Linked DNA regions of Cystobacter fuscus DSM 2262. Each later gene encodes a partner of the first gene's protein in a complex. Links are inferred from orthologs where the notes say so. Each region holds a gene or a part of one and is shown on either strand. Other genes may lie near its edges.

What was found. Proteins that work in one complex are often made in the same cells at the same time.
Region 2: the proteins of accB (region 1) and accD are in contact, whole or in part, in a solved structure (PDB 8UXZ), measured with the Escherichia coli proteins. The link is inferred for Cystobacter fuscus DSM 2262 from one-to-one orthologs.

The regions. Positions count from the first base shown.
Region 1 is NZ_ANAH02000006.1:431,885-435,713, reverse strand. What follows is about bases 576-3,464. They hold accB (acetyl-CoA carboxylase biotin carboxyl carrier protein), read left to right. Parts: upstream 576-1,673; coding sequence 1,674-2,255; downstream 2,256-3,464. Other genes in these bases: accC (acetyl-CoA carboxylase biotin carboxylase subunit), read left to right, coding at 2,297-3,464; efp (elongation factor P), read left to right, coding at 1,058-1,639; D187_RS12160 (roadblock/LC7 domain-containing protein), read left to right, coding at 590-952. Outside these bases: D187_RS12165 (hypothetical protein), read left to right, coding at 1-555; more of accC, read left to right, coding at 3,465-3,682. UniProt on the Escherichia coli protein: This protein is a component of the acetyl coenzyme A carboxylase complex; first, biotin carboxylase catalyzes the carboxylation of the carrier protein and then the transcarboxylase transfers the carboxyl group to form malonyl-CoA.
Region 2 is NZ_ANAH02000005.1:258,021-261,243, reverse strand. What follows is about bases 471-3,223. They hold accD (acetyl-CoA carboxylase, carboxyltransferase subunit beta), read left to right. Parts: upstream 471-1,300; coding sequence 1,301-2,146; downstream 2,147-3,223. Other genes in these bases: D187_RS08645 (bifunctional folylpolyglutamate synthase/dihydrofolate synthase), read left to right, coding at 2,168-3,223; D187_RS08655 (MBL fold metallo-hydrolase), read left to right, coding at 493-1,248; D187_RS08660 (Crp/Fnr family transcriptional regulator), read left to right, coding at 471-491. In the rest of the region: more of D187_RS08660, read left to right, coding at 1-470.

The DNA of each region.
Region 1 (3,829 bases):
CTGTCGGGCTCTCCAGGGGGATCGTGTGCGCCGGATACCGCCAAGTTCATCAGCCAGGGTTCTCTCGACTTGGCGGGCGGAGGCAACTACCAGATGGCCGTGAGGGTGCGGAGCACCATTCCCGTCGCCCGCACCGTCCTCGTCGGAGAAACGCCGACGCTCGTGGGGGGGGAGAGCGTCACCCTGACCGAGTTCGTCTACCGCTATGAGGCGTCCCCGGATCTCGGCCTCCCCGAGGAGGAGCGCGTTGCCACGAACGCCGTCGTGCCGGCGGGCACCACCAGTGACAACAGCTACGTGCCCTTGACCGCCTTTGGCCCCCTGGCACTCGAGAAGCTGAGGGCGGCGGCCCCGGCGTATCCTGGGGTAAGCGTCATCTCCTACATCAAGGCCCGGGGCCGTCTGGGCTCCACCAGCAACGCGGAGAGCAACGAGTTCTCCTTCCCCGTGCAGGTGTTCGCCAGCGATTGTGAATCGAAGCCGCTCACTGCGGGTATCTGCAATTTTGGACAGGACGTGCGGAGCGCTTGTGGGCCTGCTCCCACCACTCCTTGACCCTCCACTCCCAGCCGCCTAGAAGCCAGCCGCCATGTCCTTCCGCACGCACCTCGAGTCCGTGGTCAATCAGGTAGATGGGTCGCTGGCCTGCAGCGTGATGGGGTTCGACGGCATCGCCGTGGACACCCACCAGAACGAGGAGGCGCTCGAGCTGGAGCTCAACGGGGCGTGGATCGAGTACGCCAACCTGCTCGGTCAACTCCGGCAGGCCGCCGAGTCGCTCAAGACGGGCGAGGTGCAGGAGGTCAGCATCAACAGCGAGAGGGTGCTGACGCTCATGCGCCTGGTGTCGCCCGAGTACTTCCTGGTGCTCGCCCTCCGGGCGGACGGCAACTACGGCAAGGGCCGCTACATCCTGCGGCTCACGGCGCCCAAGATCCGCGCCGAGCTGTAGGCTGGCGGGCGGACGGCGCGGTGCGCCGCGCCTTTCACTTTGCAAGCCGCGTCACCATCGGCTAGACACCCCGGACTTTTCGCGAGTCGTCCGAAGGAGCTGTCCATGGCCGGTGTCATCGATACATCCGAATTCCGCAATGGCCTGAAGATCGAGATCGACGGTGAGCCGTTCGTGATCGAGTACTTCCAGCACGTCAAGCCCGGCAAGGGCTCGGCCTTCGTGCGCACCAAGATCCGCAGCCTGCTGTCCGGGCGCGTGCTGGAGCCCACGATGAAGTCCGGTGACAAGGTGGGCGTGCCGGACATCGAAGAGAAGGCCATGCAGTTCCTGTACGTGCAGGACGGCGACTACTACTTCATGGACAAGCGCAACTTCGAGCAGACCTTCCTCAGCGAGAAGGTGCTCGGGGAGGCGAAGAACTTCCTGAAGGAGAACATCGACGCCGACGTGCTCTTCTGGAACGGCAAGGCCATCGCCGTGACGCTGCCGAACTCGGTGGACTTGAAGGTCAGCAAGTGCGATCCGGGCGTGCGTGGCGACACCGTGTCCGGCGCCCTGAAGCCGGCCACGCTGGAGACGGGCTTCGTCGTCAACGTGCCGCTCTTCATCAACGAGGGCGACGTTCTCAAGATCGACACGCGCGAGGGAGGCAAGTACCTCACGCGCGTGGCCACCGCGGGTTAGTCGGTTCATCGGGGCCCAGGGAGGGGACGCAACCGTGGCAAGCAAGCGCAAGGCAGTGCGAACCGAGTCCGCGTCCGGCGCGCGGACCGAGGGTATCCGCGTGGAGGGCAACAGCACCTCGCTGGACGTGGAGTCCCTGCGGCAGATCGTCGAGATCCTCGAGGCCTCGGAGGTAACGCGGCTCGACTGGCAGCGGGGCGATGAGCGTCTGCTCATCCGCCGGGGCCACGTGCCCTCGCCGACCATCGTGCACGCGGCGCCCATCACCCCCTCGGTGAGCCCCGCTCCCCTGGTGTCCGCCGCGCCTGTGGCCGTCGCGCCCGCCGCGCCCGCGCCGGCTCCCGCCGCCGCTGCCGCCCCCGCCGCGGAGAAGTCCGGCCACGCCGTCACCAGCCCCTTCGTGGGGACGTTCTACCGGACGCCGGCCCCGGATCAGCCCAGCTTCGTGGAGGTGGGTTCGGTGGTGAAGAAGGGCCAGGTGCTTTGCATCATCGAGGCCATGAAGTTGATGAATGAGATTGAAGCCGACGTGGCGGGTCGCGTGGTGGAAATCCTCGTGGAGAACGGGCAACCGGTCGAGTTCGGCCAGACGCTGTTCCGCATCGAGCCGGTCTGACATACGCGGGCGCTCCTCGCGCCCCGCGGAGGCACGACATCGTGTTCAAGAAGGTGCTGATCGCCAACCGCGGGGAGATCGCCCTGCGTGTCATTCGTGCCTGCCGGGAGCTGGGCATCGCCACCGTGGCGGTGCACTCCACGGCGGACGCCAACGCCCTCCACGTGCGCTTCGCCGACGAGTCGGTCTGTATCGGCCCGCCCGCGTCCAAGGAGAGCTACCTCAACATCCCCCAGCTGCTGTCCGCGGCGGAGATCACCCGCGCGGACGCCATCCACCCGGGCTACGGCTTCCTGTCGGAGAACGCCGAGTTCGCCAAGGTGTGCCAGGACTGCAAGATCCACTTCATCGGGCCGCGGCCGGAGATGATCCGGCTCATGGGCAACAAGGTGCGTGCCCGCCAGGCGGCGCGTGAAGCGAACCTGCCCCTGCTGCCCGGCAGTCCCACCGCGCTCAAGGACGCGCGCGAGGCGGAGGCCTTCGCGCGGGAGATCGGCTTTCCGGTCATCCTCAAGGCGGCGGCGGGCGGTGGCGGCAAGGGCATGAAGATCGTGCGCGAACCGGGCGCGCTGGCGCAGGCGTTCGCCACGGCGGCCGCCGAGGCCGTGGCCTCCTTCGGCAACGGCGATCTCTACATCGAGCGCTACGTCGAGCGGCCGCGCCACATCGAGATCCAGATCGTCGCCGACGAGCATGGGCGCGTCATCCACCTGGGCGAGCGCGAGTGCTCGGTGCAGCGGCGCCACCAGAAGCTCATCGAGGAGAGCCCCTCGGCGGCGCTCACCCCCGAGCTGCGCCAGCAGATGGGCGAGGTCTCCGTGCGCGCCATGGAGAAGCTCGGCTACAACAACGTGGGCACCATCGAGTACCTGCTCGACGAGAACGGGCGGTTCTACTTCATGGAGATGAACACCCGCATCCAGGTGGAGCACCCGGTGACGGAGCTCGTCACGGGCATCGACCTGGTGCGCGAGCAGATCAAGCTGTCCTCCGGCCAGCCGCTGCAGCGCAAGCAGGAGGACATCCAGATGCGCGGCCACGCCATCGAGTGCCGCGTCAACGCGGAGGACCCCGTCACCTTCGCGCCCTGGCCGGGGAAGATCACCGCCTACAGCGCGCCCGGTGGCTATGGCGTGCGCGTGGACTCCAGCGCGTACGAGAACTACACCGTGCTGCCGTACTACGACAGCCTGCTGGCCAAGCTCATCGTCTACGCTGAGGACCGGCCCACCGCCATCCGCCGCATGCAGCGCGCCCTGGGCGAGTACGTGGTGCAGGGCATCCGCACCAACATCCCCTTCCACCGGGCGGCCCTGGCCGAGGAGTCCTTCATGGAGGGCAACTACGACACCCGCTTCGTGGAACGCTTGCTCGCCTCCGAGACGGGCACCAAGCGCCTGCGCAAGGCCATCGAAGAGACCCCCTGAGAGACACCCTGACGGCTGCCTGTCTGCTCGTCACCCAGGCTCCTGATCCGACAGAGGGGCCAACCCGGTGGATTCCTTGACCCCCGAGGGATGATTCCGCTAGCCTCCCACCTCCCTCGCAGTCTCCTTGAAGGAAGCAGAAACCCC
Region 2 (3,223 bases), on another replicon or contig:
TGCTCGGGCCCGGCGAGTTCTTCGGGGAGATGGCCATCATCTCCAACCGGCCTCGCAACGCCACGGCCACCGTGAGCGAGGACGCCAAGCTGCTGGTGATCGATCCCAAGACGTTCGAGGGGATGATCCGCGGCAACGCGGAGATCGCCGTGCGGATGATCAAGAAGCTGGCCGAGCGCCTGTCGGAGGCGGACGCGCAGATCGAGAACCTGCTGCACTCGGATCCGGTCAGCCGCGTGGTCCACCACGTGCTCCAGACGTGCCGCACGCGGGGGCGGCCCACGGAGGAGGGGATGGAGTTCGATCTGCCCCTGCGCGAGATACCCCAGCAGATCGGCGTGGGCGAGCCGGCCATCCGCAACGTGTTGGACAGGCTGGAGCGGGCGGGGTTGCTGGAGCGCGCGGGTGACAGGCTCACCGTGCAGGATACGGCGCGCCTGCACGACTTCCTCCAATACCTGGAGATGAAGTGGAAGTTCGGAGACCTCTAGCGTGAAGCTTCACGTCCTTGGCTGCCATGGTGGTGAGCTGCCCGCGTGCCGCACCACGTGCTTCCTCGTGGACGACGTGCTCGCGCTGGACGCGGGCGCTCTCACGAGCACGCTGTCGCTGGAGCAACTGTGCAAGGTCGACGACATCATCGTCGGCCACAGCCATTTCGACCACGTGAAGGACCTGCCGCTGATGGCCGATCTCATCATCGGCCGACGCGATACGCCCGTGACCATCCACGCCTCGCGCGAGTGCGCCCGGGCGCTGCGCGACAACATGTTCAACAACGCGCTGTGGCCGGACTTCACGCGCATTCCCACGCGCAAGGAGCCGGTCTTGCGCATCAAGCCCTTCCGCGCCGGCAGCACCTTCCAGGTGGGCCCCTACACGGTGCAGTCCATCCCGGTGCACCACCCGGTGGAGTCCTGCGGCTTCGTCATCACCCGGGGCCGCACGTCGCTCGCCATGAGCGGGGACACCGGCCCCACGGACAAGCTGTGGAAGGTGCTCAACCAGACGCCCACCCTCAAGGCGCTCCTCATCGAGACGAGCTTCCCCAACGCGCTGCAGCATCTCTCCGACGTCTCCGGCCACCTCACGCCCCGCACGCTCCAGAGCGAGCTGGCCAAGTTCGAGCGCGACGGGTGCTCGGTGCTGCTCTACCACCTCAAGCCCGCCTTCGTTCAGCAGGTGAAGCGGGAAGTGGCCGACATGCCCGTCGAGGTCCTGGAACTCGGGGATACCTTCGAGTTCTAGCGTGCATGGGTGTTGACGGCCCCCGGGCACTTGGGATTAACCGGGCCCTCCCATGGCCTGGTTCTCGAAGAAGCCCCGTATCGCCACCGCTCCCGAACCCATCGAAGCCCCCAGCCGCATGCAGGGTTTGTGGGCCAAGTGCGAGAACTGTGACGAGATCCTCTACCGGCAGGAGTTGGAGAAGAACCTCAACGTCTGCCCGCACTGCGATCACCACCTGCCCTGGCCCGCGCGCACCCGCCTCGCCACGCTGCTGGATCCCGACAGCTTCGAGGAGTTCGACAAGGAGCTCGAGCCGCAGGATCCGCTCGGGTTCACCGACTCGAAGAAGTACAAGGATCGGCTGAAGTCCACGCGCAAGGCGCTCGGGGAGAACGACGCCTTCATCTCCGGCGTGGGGCGCATCGACGGCAAGCAGGTGTCGGTGGGCTGCTTCGTGTTCGAGTTCATGGGCGGCTCCATGGGCTCGGTGGTGGGCGAGAAGTGCACGCGCGTCTTCGAGCGCGCGCACGAGCTCAAGTGCCCCGCCATCGTCTTCTCCGCCTCGGGCGGCGCGCGCATGCAGGAGGGCATCTTCTCCCTCATGCAGATGGCCAAGACGAGCGCGGCCATCGCCCGCTTCCGCAACGTGGGCAAGCCCTACATCTCCGTGCTGCTGCACCCCACCACGGGCGGCGTGGCGGCCTCGTTCTCGTGGCTGGGGGACGTGATGCTCGCCGAGCCCAAGGCGCTCATCGGCTTCGCCGGCCCGCGCGTCATCGAGCAGACCATCCGCCAGAAGCTCCCCGAGGGCTTCCAGCGCTCCGAGTTCCTCGTGGAGCACGGCATGCTCGACTCCATCGTCGCGCGCAAGGATCTGCGCGCCAAGCTCGGGCAGATCATCGGGCTGCTCGGCTAGTCGTCCTCCCCACGCCGCGCCATGCTCCCCCGGACGCCCGCCGAGGCCCTGGAGTTCTTCTCCCGGCTGAGCCCCTCCAGCATCAAGCTCGGCCTCGAGCGCGTGGAGGCGGCCCTGGAGGCGCTCGGCCATCCCGAGCGCCGCTTCCCCGCGCTGCACGTGGCGGGCACCAACGGCAAGGGCAGCACCTGCGCCTTCGCCTCGGCGGCCCTCCACGCCGCGGGCCACCGGGTGGGGCTCTACACCTCGCCCCACCTGGTGCGCGTCAACGAGCGCATCCGCGTGGATGGGGTGGAGATCTCCGACGAGTGCCTCGGCCAGCGCATCCTCGAGGTGCTGGAGCGTCACCCCGAGGCGGCCACCTCGCTCACGTACTTCGAGTTCGGCACCGTGGTGGCCTTCTGGCACTTCGCGCGCGAGGCCGTGGACGTGGCCGTGGTGGAGGTGGGGCTCGGAGGCCGTCTGGACGCCACGCGCGCCTGCGTGCCGCTCGTCACCGCCATCACCCCGGTGTCCTTCGATCACATGGAGTACCTGGGCAACACCCTGGGGGCCATCGCCGCGGAGAAGGCGGGCATCCTCAAGCCGGGCGTGCCGGTGGTGCTCAGCCGCCAGGAGCCCGAGGCGCTCGAGGTTCTCGAGCGGCTGGCCCGGGAGAGTCAGGCGCCCGTGCTCCTGGAGGGCCGTGACTTCCACCTGGGGCCGCGTCCCGGAGGCGGCCTCGCCTACGAGGGGAGCGGACTGTCGCTGGAGGGCCTGTTCCCGAGCCTGCGGGGCGAGCATCAGTGGCAGAACGCCGCGGTGGCCCTGGCCGCGCTGGAACAACTCTCCGCGCGGGGCGTGCGCGTCCCACCGGAGGCCCTGCGGACCGGACTCGCGGGAGCCCGCTGGCCTGGACGCCTGGAGGAACTCGGTGGCTCGCCCCCCGTGCTGCTGGATGGGGCGCACAACCCCGCGGGGGTGGGCGTGCTGCTCGAGGGCCTGCGCTCGCTCTATCCCGGGCGCCGGGTGCACTGTGTCTTCGGCGTGGTGGCCGACAAGGACCGGGGCCCCATGTTGCGCGCGCTCCTTCCCGCC